Regions from separate parts of the Xenorhabdus sp. Sc-CR9 genome, predicted to be linked through region 3. Evidence: predicted binding sites of a transcription regulator. Region 3 holds the regulator's gene; each other region holds the start of a gene.

Region 1 (3,220 bases), on a different contig from region 3:
CCAGTCAGTCCCATACAGGAACGCAATCCACCCATTTGTTGGTGAACGATGCTTTTCAGTAGACCCTTGTAAGCAACACGACCTTCGATACCTTCTGGAACCAGTTTGTCTGCTGCGTTATCGGTCTGGAAATAACGGTCAGATGAGCCTTTGGACATCGCACCCAGAGAACCCATACCGCGATAAGATTTGAACGAACGGCCTTGGTACAATTCGATTTCACCCGGAGATTCTTCTGTGCCTGCCAGCATTGAACCGACCATGACACACGCCGCACCCGCAGCAATCGCTTTGGCGATATCACCGGAGAAACGGATGCCACCATCCGCAATCACTGGAATACCCGTACCTTCCAGTGCTTCAACCGCATCTGCAATCGCAGTGATTTGAGGAACACCTACACCAGTTACGATACGGGTTGTACAGATAGAACCTGGACCAATACCTACTTTTACTGCGTTAACGCCCGCTTCCATCAGTGCCTTAGCACCTTCGCCGGTCGCTACGTTACCACCGATGATTTGTAAATCAGGGTACTTAGCACGGGTTTCACGAATACGCTGCAAAACACCTTCAGAATGACCGTGAGAAGAATCGATCAGCAGTACATCTACACCCGCAGCAACCAATGCATCAACACGCTCTTCGTTGCCAGCACCTGCTCCAACCGCAGCACCAACACGCAAACGACCTTGCTCATCTTTACATGCATTTGGCTTACGTTCTGCTTTTTGGAAATCTTTTACCGTAATCATGCCAAGCAGATGGAAATTATCATCAACAACCAGCGCTTTCTCAACACGTTGTTCATGCATTTTTTGCAAAACAACTTCACGGGCTTCGCCTTCTTTTACCGTTACCAGACGTTCCTTCGGGGTCATTACCGCAGTGACCGGCTGATCCAGATCGGTCACGAAACGCACATCACGACCAGTAATAATACCGACCAGCTCATTCGCTTCGGTCACAACCGGATAACCAGCAAAACCATTTCGTTCAGTCAGTTCGTGGACTTCACGCAGAGTCGTTTGTAGCGTTACAGTAACAGGATCGGTAACAACACCACTTTCGTGCTTCTTCACGCGGCTGACTTCTTCAGCCTGACGCTCGATTGACATATTTTTATGAATGAAGCCAATGCCCCCTTCCTGTGCCAGTGCGATTGCTAGTGAAGATTCCGTTACGGTATCCATAGCAGCAGAAAGCATAGGAACGTTTAGGCGAATAACAGAAGTTAATTGAGTGGACAGATCTGCTGTGTTAGGCAGGACTGTAGAATGGGCAGGTACCAACAAAACATCGTCGAAAGTTAATGCTTCTTTTTTAATTCGTAACATGGGCAATATCTCACCAAGCAATGGGCAATAAGAGGGATAAAATATTGCCGCGGCATTATACAGGCCGAAATCGGTTGCCTCCAGCATTTTTTGAAAAAAATTCTTGATTAGTCCTGAGAGGTGATTAATATCGTTTAATTAAGCCCTTGCTTTAAAATTTGATCTGGATCACATGTCGCTACCAACCAATACCGGGATCTTTTCTGTTAGCCGCCTGAATCAGACGGTTCGTCAACTATTGGAGATGGAAATGGGCAGAATCTGGATTTCTGCCGAAATGTCCAATTTTTCTCAGCCATCATCAGGACACTGGTACTTCACATTAAAGGATGAACGTGCACAAATTCGTGCTGCCATGTTCCGAAATCAAAATCTGAGGGCAACTTTTCGCCCACAAAATGGTCAACAAGTGTTGGTTCGGGCACAAATCACCCTGTATGAACCCCGGGGTGATTATCAACTGATTGTGGAAAGTATCCAACCTGCCGGTGATGGGCTGCTACAACAACAATTTGAAGCATTGAAACAGAAACTCTCCGCAGAGGGATTATTTGAACAGTTCCATAAAAAAACTCTGCCCTCACCTGCAAAACGCCTTGGTGTGATTACTTCTGCCAGCGGCGCAGCATTGCACGACATTCTGAATATCTTGAAGCGCCGTGATCCTTCCTTGCCGATTATCATTTACCCTACCGCTGTTCAGGGTGCAGAAGCACCATTGCAGATTATTCGGGCAATTGAACTGGCGAATACCCGGCAAGAGTGTGATGTATTGATTGTTGGACGTGGCGGTGGTTCGCTGGAAGATTTATGGTGCTTTAATGATGAGCACGTAGCACGGGCAATATTTCAAAGCCGTATTCCCATTGTCAGTGCTGTCGGGCATGAAACTGATGTGACCATTGCTGATTTTGTCGCTGATCTACGCGCACCGACACCTTCCGCAGCAGCAGAGTTAGTCAGCCGTAATCAGATAGAATTATTACGGCAAATTCAATCTCTGCAACAACGCCTTGAAATGACGATGGATTACTTTTTTGCTCAAAAGCAACGCGTGTTTAATGGATTGCAGCATCGGCTACAACAACAACGGCCTGATTTGCGCTTGGCACGCCAGAAAAATCATTTGGCTGAGTTACGCCAAAAGTTAATTGATAATTTATTACGTTGTCTGAAACAGAATTCAATTTCATATGAAAAGTGGAATCAACGGCTGTTACACATTCATCCTGAACGGGAAATCCAATATTACAGTCAATCTATCCAACAACTTGATTTTCGTTTAAAACAAGCTGTTGAGCGGCAATTAGGGCGTTATCGGGAAAAGTTTGCTGTTTCCTGTTCACGGATGGAAGCCGTTAGTCCTCTGGCGACGTTGATCCGTGGCTATAGTATCAGTGAAGCGCCTGATGGGAAGTTGTTAAAAAAGGTTAAGCAGATCAAAGTTGGAGAGATACTGAAAACCCGGTTACAGGATGGTTGGGTTGAGAGTCAGGTGACGCAGGTGACAAAAGTAAGAAAGAGAAAAACATCACAATAGATGTAGGAAAATAGCGGTGAGTTTTCACCACTATTTCTTCTATATGGCCATTTAGATTCGATTAGAAACGAACTTCAGCCCCCATAACGTAAGTTCTGCCACGAGCTGTTTGAGCCACAGCATCCCCACTCGATATATTCGCTGAAGAATTCATGCGATTCAAGGCATCAGCATAGTTTTTGTTAGCTACGTTCTGTACTGAGAATTTAATAAAGATATTTTTATTGATTTGATAATCCGTATATAAATCAACAATGGTCGGTATTTTATTATCTTTTACCATTTTCTCACTGATACTCGAATCACCATCTGTTTCAAGATCTTGATGGTAAGACTGACCTGT
Region 2 (3,220 bases), on a different contig from region 3:
ATCTTCAGGAATGGTTTTTGGCAAGCGATCCATTAAGTAGTGCAGATAAGCCATACCGCCTTTCACACTTTCTTCTGGGTCCAGCCGATCGTGGATCCCCGCCCATTCTGCTGTTGGACGAGTCAGCATCATCATACCACGGACGCCAGTAGGGGAGGTTGCTTGCGGGTCCCAATGCGATTCTTGCCATGCAATAGCTGCCACTAATTGCCAATCCAGTGATCCCGCATATTTCTCAAAAATGGGCTGATATGTAGGCAAAATATTATTGATAGCACGGATAAAAGAGATGGTATCAAAATAGTCGAATGAATTGACATGGCTGAAATACTTTTCCTGTAGCCGCGACATAATGCTGTCTTCAGCCAGCATGCTGAAAAAATCAAGCATGGCGGAGTAAAGACTATAATCATCATTGCGTTTTAAATACCAAGTCAGGGGACGTTCTTCACTGACATCAAAAGCAACTGCCAGATTGGGATGAACACGTTGTTGCAGGGCCAGACTGATTGAATCGCTGATTGTATAGTCGATTTTTCCCTCGGACACTTGTTCGAGTAATTGTTGTGTATTTTCGCGTGATGTCTCTTCCCAGGTTAAATCAGGATAAGATTTCTCTTTCCATTTTTTCAGCTCGCTTACATGGGCTGAACCCGCCGTGACAATGAACTTACCTCTTAAATCATTAAACGAACGCGGACGCGTTGTCCCTTTGCGATAAACCAGTTGTTGTAAGACTAAATAATAGGCTGGGCCAGTGCGTGTTTGATCTAACCTTTCTTCATTGTAGATAAGGCCCGCAGCCAAGAAATCGGCTTTATCGTTTTCCAAATCGTCAAAAAGCTGATTAATGTTGGCGCGAAACTGAATAACAAGTTTCACACCCAGATAATCAGCAAACCGTTTGGTCAATTCATAGTCAAATCCTGTTGGCTCATTTTTGCTGTTAAGAGAAATCAGAGGAGAAGATATGGTACTAACCCGAAGTTCTCCTCGTGCCAGAATTTTGTTTATCTGCTCCTGCTGTTTATTGGGCCAATTAATGTTGAGACCAATGATAGCAGCGGAAAGGAGCGCGATAATAACGATAACAAAATAATTTATCTTTATATTACTCAAACAGTTATCTCTATCCAGTGTGGTTAGGCTCCGTATGAAATGTAAAATAATAGCATGGTTAAATTTCCAGTAATCGAGAATTTTGCTGAACAAAATAGCGTAATGCAACTCTATTAAACCAATTTTAGAACTTCATTACGTGTATTAAGAGGATGTTGAATAACGACGCAAACGGTTTCGTCGGGGAGAACATTCCTCTATAATGTCTTCAGTTTCCCCTGAGGCATCAGTCAGGCTTTGCTTCTAAGATGAGAGAACCTATTATTATGGAAATTCTGCGTGGCTCGCCCGCTTTATCAGCGTTTCGTATTACTAAGCTCCTTTCCCAGTGTCAAGATCATTGCCTTCCCGTTACAGAAATCTATGCAGAATATGTGCATTTTGCAGAGGTTAATCGTCCTATCACCGGAGATGAACGGGAAAAATTAAATCAATTATTAAAATATGGTCCCGCCTTAGCTGTGCGTGAGCCTAAAGGTCAACTACTGTTAGTCACACCTCGCCCGGGCACTATCTCTCCGTGGTCATCGAAAGCGACAGATATCGCTCATAATTGTGGGCTGAATACGATTGTCCGTTTAGAGAGAGGAATTGCTTATTATATCCAATGTATTGAAATGAATGATACTCAGTGGCAAACCTTATCCGCGTTACTGCATGATCGCATGATGGAGAGTGTATTCACTCAGTTTCAACAGGCTGAAGTGTTATTTTCTCACCAAGAGCCTACTCCATTGAAGCAAATTGATGTTTTGCAATCGGGACGGGCAGCACTGGAATCTGCCAATATTGAATTGGGATTGGCTTTGGCGGCAGATGAAATTGATTATTTGGTGAAGGCTTTTCAGATATTGGAACGTAATCCGACAGACATTGAGCTTTATATGTTTGCGCAGGCGAATTCTGAACATTGTCGCCACAAAATTTTCAATGCAGATTGGGTTATTGATGGACAAGCCCAACCTAAATCACTGTTCAAGATGATAAAGAACACATTTGAACAGACACCAGATTATGTGCTTTCTGCTTATAAAGATAATGCGGCTGTAATGGAAGGCTCCCATGTTGGTCGCTTTTTCCCTGCCCTTGAAACCGGGATCTATGATTACCACCAAGAACCCGTTCATATCTTGATGAAAGTTGAAACTCATAACCATCCGACTGCGATATCACCGTGGCCGGGTGCTGCGACAGGTTCAGGAGGGGAGATCCGGGATGAAGGAGCGACAGGACGGGGTGCTAAACCCAAAGCTGGATTGGTCGGTTTTTCAGTATCAAATTTGAAAATCCCTGGATTTGAACAGCCGTGGGAAGAGAATTTCGGTAAGCCTGAGAGAATTGTCAGTGCCCTGGACATTATGCTGGAAGGCCCGTTGGGTGGCGCGGCTTTCAACAACGAATTCGGGCGTCCGGCGTTGCTGGGATATTTCAGAACCTATGAAGAAAATGTATATTCCCATAATGGTACAGAGCTGCGTGGTTATCACAAACCCATCATGCTTGCGGGGGGTATTGGAAACATTCGTGAAGAGCACGTTCAGAAAGGAGATATCCCGGTCGGAGCAAAACTCATTGTGCTGGGCGGGCCAAGCATGAATATCGGCTTAGGGGGCGGCGCAGCATCGTCAATGACATCAGGTCAATCCGATGCTGATTTGGATTTTGCGTCTGTGCAACGTGATAATGCAGAGATGGAGCGCCGTTGTCAGGAAGTCATCGATAGTTGCTGGCAGCTGGGAGACAAAAACCCAATTCTGTTTATCCATGATGTAGGTGCTGGTGGATTATCAAATGCCATGCCTGAGTTAGTCAATGATGGTGGTCGAGGCGGTCGTTTTGAGCTACGTGATATTCTGAATGATGAGCCAGGAATGAGTCCATTGCAGGTATGGTGCAATGAATCTCAGGAACGTTATGTTCTGGCCGTGGCACCAGAACAACTTACCCTGTTTGAAGAATTGTGCCGTCGTGAGCGTGCTCCTTATGCTGTGATTGGAGAGGCTACAGAAGAACGACATCTGTTGCTGAATGACAGACATTTCGAGAACCAGCCAATCGATATGCCTCTGGATGTTTTACTCGGCAAGACACCAAAGATGTT
Region 3 (3,220 bases):
GCTCAATTATACACCAGATCGCTGCTAAGCAGCATCTTTTACTCTGTTCTTTAGCAGAAAAATTGTTAAGATAATTACCAAAATAGCAACATGATAATAAGCTTAAATTTGCTCTGGCCATGATTAGTGTCTTTTAAGTCATGGTTTGTTGAGCCAAAAACCCGATATTAAAAAGGAGCATGCAATGTCTTTTGAATTACCAGCATTACCTTATGCCAAAAATGCCCTGGAACCGCACATTTCCGCAGAAACCCTAGAATACCATTATGGTAAACACCACAACGCTTACGTTGTAAACCTGAATAACTTGGTTAAAGATACCGAATTTTCTGGGAAATCTCTGGAAGAAATCATCAAAACATCTGAAGGTGGTATCTTCAATAATGCAGCGCAAGTCTGGAACCATACTTTCTACTGGCATAGCCTGTCACCAAATGGTGGTGGCGAACCAACTGGAAAAATAGCAGATACCATTAATCATGCCTTCGGTTCTTTTGCTGAATTTAAACAGCAGTTTACTGATGCTGCCCTGAAAAACTTTGGTTCAGGTTGGACATGGTTAGTTAAGAAAACTGACGGAAGCCTGGCTATCGTTAACACTTCTAATGCAGCCACTCCACTGACCGGCGAAGATAAACCAGTTCTGACTGTTGATGTTTGGGAACACGCGTATTACACCGATTACCGTAATGCACGCCCTCAATATTTGGAACATTTCTGGTCTTTGGTCAACTGGAAATTTGTTGAGGAAAACTTGGCTTAATAAGCTCAATTTTCATACCAAATTATAATAACAAGGGCGGGCTTTCTTCCATTCACTGAATAATGAATACCGGAAAACCGGCCCTTCAAGCAAGAGGTGTTACACGTCAATTCTTTTTCTTGATCCTGATTAGATAATACAAAGGCTTCCCCAAAAAACAATCATGATTAATGCACTGCCGGCAACCATTAATCCCAACTTCAGATCTGTACCCATAGAACTTCCTCAATGTACAAAGTAAAACTACCCAACACCATAAATTTTGTATAATCAGTTACCGTATTATCTGAAAAAACATACAACAATCTTGAATCTATACTCTTTATAGCATTGATTATTACTTTCACTTTTGAGTTAGATCAGACAAAATTCAAGGTTCATCGCTAAATTATTGCCAGCCATCACTCTATATATAAATATGTTGGCAAACGCTTAACAAATATCCATATCCAATAGATTTCAAGTTGAAGCATATCGGTAAATAGATGCTATCAACCAAAGCAGCAGCTTGAAAGATAAGGTATATAAATTTAGACCATAAGGTCAGGAGTCCTTTTTATCATGGCAACGATTAAAGATGTGGCCAAACGCGCTGGTGTTTCGACCACTACCGTATCCCATGTTATCAATAAAACCCGTTTCGTCGCCGAAGATACAAAGGCTACCGTTTGGGCTGCTATTAAAGAACTAAATTATTCCCCCAGCGCCGTTGCCCGTAGCTTGAAAGTTAACCACACAAAATCTATCGGATTGTTGGCAACGTCGAGTGAAGCTCCATATTTTGCTGAAATCATAGAATCTGTTGAAAATAGTTGCTATAGAAAAGGCTATACCCTGATTTTATGCAACTCTCATAACAATATTGATAAGCAGAAAGCTTACCTCGCCATGTTGGCACAAAAACGTGTAGATGGCCTGCTGGTAATGTGCTCCGAATACCCTGAGCAGCTTTTGGGCATGCTAGAAGATTACCGTAATATTCCCATGGTCGTCATGGATTGGGGCGAATCTCGGGGAGATTTTACCGATGCAATCATTGATAACGCTTTTCATGGTGGTTACTTGGCAGGCCGTTATTTGATTGAACGTGGTCACAGGGATATTGCGTCTATTCCCGGCTCTCTGGCAAGAAATACTGGCGGCGGACGTCACCAAGGATTTCTCAAGGCACTCAAAGAAGCCAATGTCGCTATTCGGGATGAGTGGATTGTGCAAGGCGACTTTGAGCCTGAATCCGGCTATCAGGCCATGTGTAAGATTCTGAATCAAAAACATCGCCCAACGGCTGTTTTTTGCGGTGGGGATGTTATGGCAATGGGGGCAATCTGTGCCGCTGATGAGCTGGGGCTACGCGTTCCACAAGATATTTCTATCATCGGTTATGACAATATCCGTAATGCCCGTTATTTTACTCCCGCATTGACCACGATTCACCAACCTAAAGAACGTCTGGGACAAATGGCCTTTTCAACGTTATTGGATAGGATAGTCAACAAGCGTGAAGAGGCACAAACGATTGAAGTCCATCCACGCCTCGTTGAAAGACGTTCTGTCGCGGATGGACCTTTCATCGACTATCGTCGTTGATAGTTAGTTTTCTTGCAACCATTCAGCATTAAGTGTTTCACTATCGCCAAGATAATCAAACAACCAACTTAATGCTGGTGAATGGCTTTTTTGCGACCATGCTAAGCAGCATGGACTATCAGGTAATGGTTGTTCGAGTTCGAGCGCTATCAGTTTTTTCTTGCGGATCAACGGTAATGCATGATGCTTGGGCACCATTCCCATACATAGTCCATCCATCAGGCAATTTAGTCCAACATTCCAATCTGGAACCACCAACCGTCGCTGATTATCTAAAGCCCACGTATCACGTTTGGGTAAGCTACGTGAAGTATCTTCTAAACATAGGCTAGGATAAGGTCGCATTTGGTCATCATTTAATTTTCCTGATATACCTGACAACTCATGCTCAGGGCTGGCTACGCATACCCAAGGCATGAATCCCATATCCTTAAAACTATACCGTTCACCAACAGGAGACGCCCGTGTCGCGCCAATAGCGACATCCACCCGCTCATCGACTAGTGCATCCCATACACCATTAAAGACTTCAGGGTAGATGAATAGCTCAATATCAGGAAAATGTCGGTAAAAATCCAAAATTAATTGGTGAGTTCTCTCAGGTTTTACAACTTGATCAACGGCGATACTTAACTGTCCCCGCCAACCATTAGCCACTTGTTGGCACTGATGTCGGGTGTGATTCATTTTTTTGATAACAGAGCGGGCTTCCTTGACAAAAATAGCGCCTGCTTCAGTCAAATCAACATCACGGTGACGGCGCTCAAATAAAGACACAGCCAACCATTCTTCAAGTTGTTTTACTGTATAGCTTATAGCAGAAGGTACTCGATGAAGCTCAGATGCAGCCGCACTGAAACTTCCTGTTCT
Region 4 (3,220 bases), on a different contig from region 3:
ACGATTACTAACCTACCTTGGTGTTTGGCAAAGTATTCTTGAAATGCGAGCCAGTCCTTATCAGGGGATGGAAGTTTGGGATCAAGACAGTTTCGGTCGAATCCAGTTTAATACGTCGGAACATGGCCTGACACACCTCGGGCATATCATTGAGAACCATGTGATCAGACAGGCACTCTGGCAACATGCCAAAAATCTACCAGAAGTGACAATTTTTACCCCGTCGTCTCTCAATAATGTTGTCTGGGGGGAAAATGAAGCCTTCATTACTTTATCTGATGGGCGAATGCTGACTTCACGGTTAGTCGTAGGGGCTGATGGTGCACACTCTTGGCTGCGTTATCATGCAGATATTCCGCTGACTTTCTGGGATTATGAGCATCACGCGTTGGTAGCAACCATTAGGACTGCGGAACCGCATGGAAGTGTTGCGCGTCAGGTGTTTCATGGTGATGGAATATTAGCTTTCCTGCCATTGTCAGATCCTCATCTATGTTCGATTGTCTGGTCGCTGCCGGCCGAATCCGCGCAGCAGCTTAATATAATGGAACCAGAACGATTTAATCGGCAATTGAGCGTGACCTTTGATATGAGACTTGGTCAATGTGAGCTGATAAGTGATCGACAAACCATACCATTGGTGGGGCGTTATGCCCGTAACTTTGCTGCACATCGGTTAGCACTTTTGGGAGATGCGGCACATACTATCCACCCTTTGGCTGGTCAGGGCATCAATTTAGGATTTATGGATGTGGCAGAACTGATTGGTGAATTGAATCGTTTGAACCGGCAAGGCAAAGATATTGGTCAGTATCTCTACCTTGGGCGTTATGAACGTCGCCGCAAACACAGTGCTGCGATTATGCTGGCAGGTATGCAGGGTTTTCGTCAGCTATTTGATGGTAATAATCCCGCTAAAAAGTTACTGCGTGATATCGGAATAGCATTGGCTGATCATTTACCAGGGGTGAAACCTCAGTTACTTCGCCATGCAATGGGACTTAATGATCTCCCTGATTGGCTAATTTCTCCGACCTCTTCGGTTGAAAAAATCTAATTTAGTAGTTCATTTGGGATTACTTTTTCTAATATTAGGCTAGGGTGTGTTCAGTAGATTTGCTTCACACTTTAGTCATTTTCTGATTAAAAAAATAAATTCCTGCCATTTATTACAAATTTTGTGTGTGCTGATACAGTAAATCAGACAAAAATTCTGCATCATAATGAACGTTTTTTAAGTTATCACTTCAGCGTAGCTAATTTATTTTATGGTTCATTTCTATTTTCAGTGATAACTTCTGGTTCCAAGGTATCGTTTGCGTGGTTAACCGCTTCTTTGCTTCATGATCCAACATCTGTCGGTTAATACGCTGTATGTTTTTTCAGATCACGAATGTTTTCATGTCAAGAATGGAAAGAGGGAAATAATGTCAAAACACACCCCACTATATGATCAACATTTGGCATGCGGAGCACGCATGGTGGATTTTCATGGCTGGATGATGCCTCTGCATTACGGTTCACAGATCGACGAACACCATACTGTACGTACTGATGCTGGTATGTTCGATGTTTCCCACATGACAATTGTGGATCTGCATGGTACTGGCTGCCATGACTTCCTCCGTTACCTTCTGGCAAATGACATCGCTAAACTGACCGAACAAGGTAAAGCGCTTTATACCGGAATGCTGAATGCTTCTGGTTGTGTCATTGATGATTTGATTGTCTATTTCTTCACTAATAATTTCTATCGCATGGTTGTTAACTCAGCAACCCGCGAGAAAGATTTAGCATGGGTTCAACAACATGTAGCGAAATATGATGTTGAAATCATTGTGCGTGATGATTTAGCTCTGATTGCTGTTCAAGGGCCAAATGCACAACCCAAAGTTCAATTATTGTTAAGTGATGAACAAAAGCAGGCTGTAGCAGGAATGAAACCTTTCTTCGGTGTCCAGTCGGGGGATTTATTCCTTGCGACTACAGGTTATACCGGCGAGGCGGGGTATGAAATCGCATTACCGAAAGAGCAGGCCGAAGATTTCTGGCAACAGTTGCTGGCAGTCGGTGTGAAACCAGCGGGATTAGGTGCGCGTGACACATTGCGCCTTGAAGCGGGCATGAACCTTTATGGTCAGGAAATGGACGAAACTATTTCACCTCTGGCGGCTAACATGGGATGGACGATTGCCTGGAAACCGGAAGATCGCCAATTTATCGGTCGGGAAGCGCTGGAAAGGCTGCGTGAAACAGGTACTGAACAATTAGTTGGGCTGGTTATGCGTGAAAAAGGGGTATTGCGTGGTGGATTAACCGTCAGCTTCACAAATGATTCCGGAGAGGAGCGTTCTGGTGTTATTACCAGCGGGACATTTTCCCCGACCTTAGGATTCAGCATCGCTCTTGCACGTGTACCGCAAGGTATTGGCGAACAGGCGATTGTCCAAATTCGTAATCGTGAAATGCCCGTTAAGATTGTTAAACCCGGTTTTGTGCGAATGGGAAAATCTCTCGTAGAGTGATTTTTCAACTAATGTCTTGATTGTTGTAATTTTTTGATTAATCAATAAAGAACAAGGAGATGGCAGCTATGAGTCATGTACCAGCAGAATTAAAATATACAGAATCACATGAATGGATTCGTTCGGAAGGCAATGGTGAATACACAGTAGGCATTACTGAACATGCCCAACAACTATTGGGTGATATGGTTTTTGTTGACTTGCCTGAAATCGGTACAGAAGTAACCAATGGTGATGATTGTGCAGTTGTGGAATCAGTGAAAGCCGCTTCTGACATTTATGCACCGTTAAGCGGTAAAGTTATCGCAGTTAACCCCGACTTGGAAGGTTCCCCTGAGTTAGTGAACAGTGAACCCTATAACGAAGGTTGGTTGTTCCGCATCAAAATTACTGATGAGAGTGAACTGACTAATTTGCTTGATGCTGAAAGCTATCAATCACTCTTAGAAGACGAATAATTATTTTTTACCGCCCCATATCACGTTGTGAATGGGGCGTTTTTTTGTTAGCCATTTTTTAGCTAGTTTCAGGAAATTATTATCAATGACTCAGACACTAATCCAACTTGAAAATCAAGGTGAATTCATTCGTCGCCACATTGGTTCTTCTGCTGAACAGCAAACAGACATGCTGGCGGCAGTTGGTGCAAATTCTCTTGATGATCTGACAAATAAAATTGTTCCCTGCAATATTGC

Evidence for each region. The regulator PurR, encoded in region 3, represses purine synthesis genes. The targets are predictions, from matches to a motif close to CANGCAAACGTTTGCNTG.
Region 1: a site for PurR is predicted at 1,401-1,418, ahead of guaB (IMP dehydrogenase). Genes of this name have one in related genera too.
Region 2: a site for PurR is predicted at 1,284-1,301, ahead of purL (phosphoribosylformylglycinamidine synthase). Genes of this name have one in related genera too.
Region 4: a site for PurR is predicted at 1,306-1,323, ahead of gcvT (glycine cleavage system aminomethyltransferase GcvT). Genes of this name have one in related genera too.

The regions. Positions count from the first base shown of each region.
Region 1 covers NZ_CAWQTY010000109.1:27,762-30,981, forward strand. Annotated here, with positions in the region: gene guaB (IMP dehydrogenase) at 1-1,337, opposite strand, end outside; gene xseA (exodeoxyribonuclease VII large subunit) at 1,510-2,877, shown strand; gene AACQ81_RS05175 (TonB-dependent receptor domain-containing protein) at 2,939-3,220, opposite strand, start outside.
Region 2 covers NZ_CAWQTY010000033.1:40,789-44,008, reverse strand. Annotated here, with positions in the region: gene mltF (membrane-bound lytic murein transglycosylase MltF) at 1-1,119, opposite strand, end outside; gene purL (phosphoribosylformylglycinamidine synthase) at 1,386-3,220, shown strand, end outside.
Region 3 covers NZ_CAWQTY010000119.1:46,848-50,067, reverse strand. Annotated here, with positions in the region: gene sodB (superoxide dismutase [Fe]) at 185-763, shown strand; gene purR (HTH-type transcriptional repressor PurR) at 1,325-2,350, shown strand; gene punR (DNA-binding transcriptional activator PunR) at 2,354-3,220, opposite strand, start outside.
Region 4 covers NZ_CAWQTY010000077.1:52,199-55,418, forward strand. Annotated here, with positions in the region: gene ubiI (FAD-dependent 2-octaprenylphenol hydroxylase) at 1-1,057, shown strand, start outside; gene gcvT (glycine cleavage system aminomethyltransferase GcvT) at 1,428-2,525, shown strand; gene gcvH (glycine cleavage system protein GcvH) at 2,594-2,983, shown strand; gene gcvP (aminomethyl-transferring glycine dehydrogenase) at 3,069-3,220, shown strand, end outside.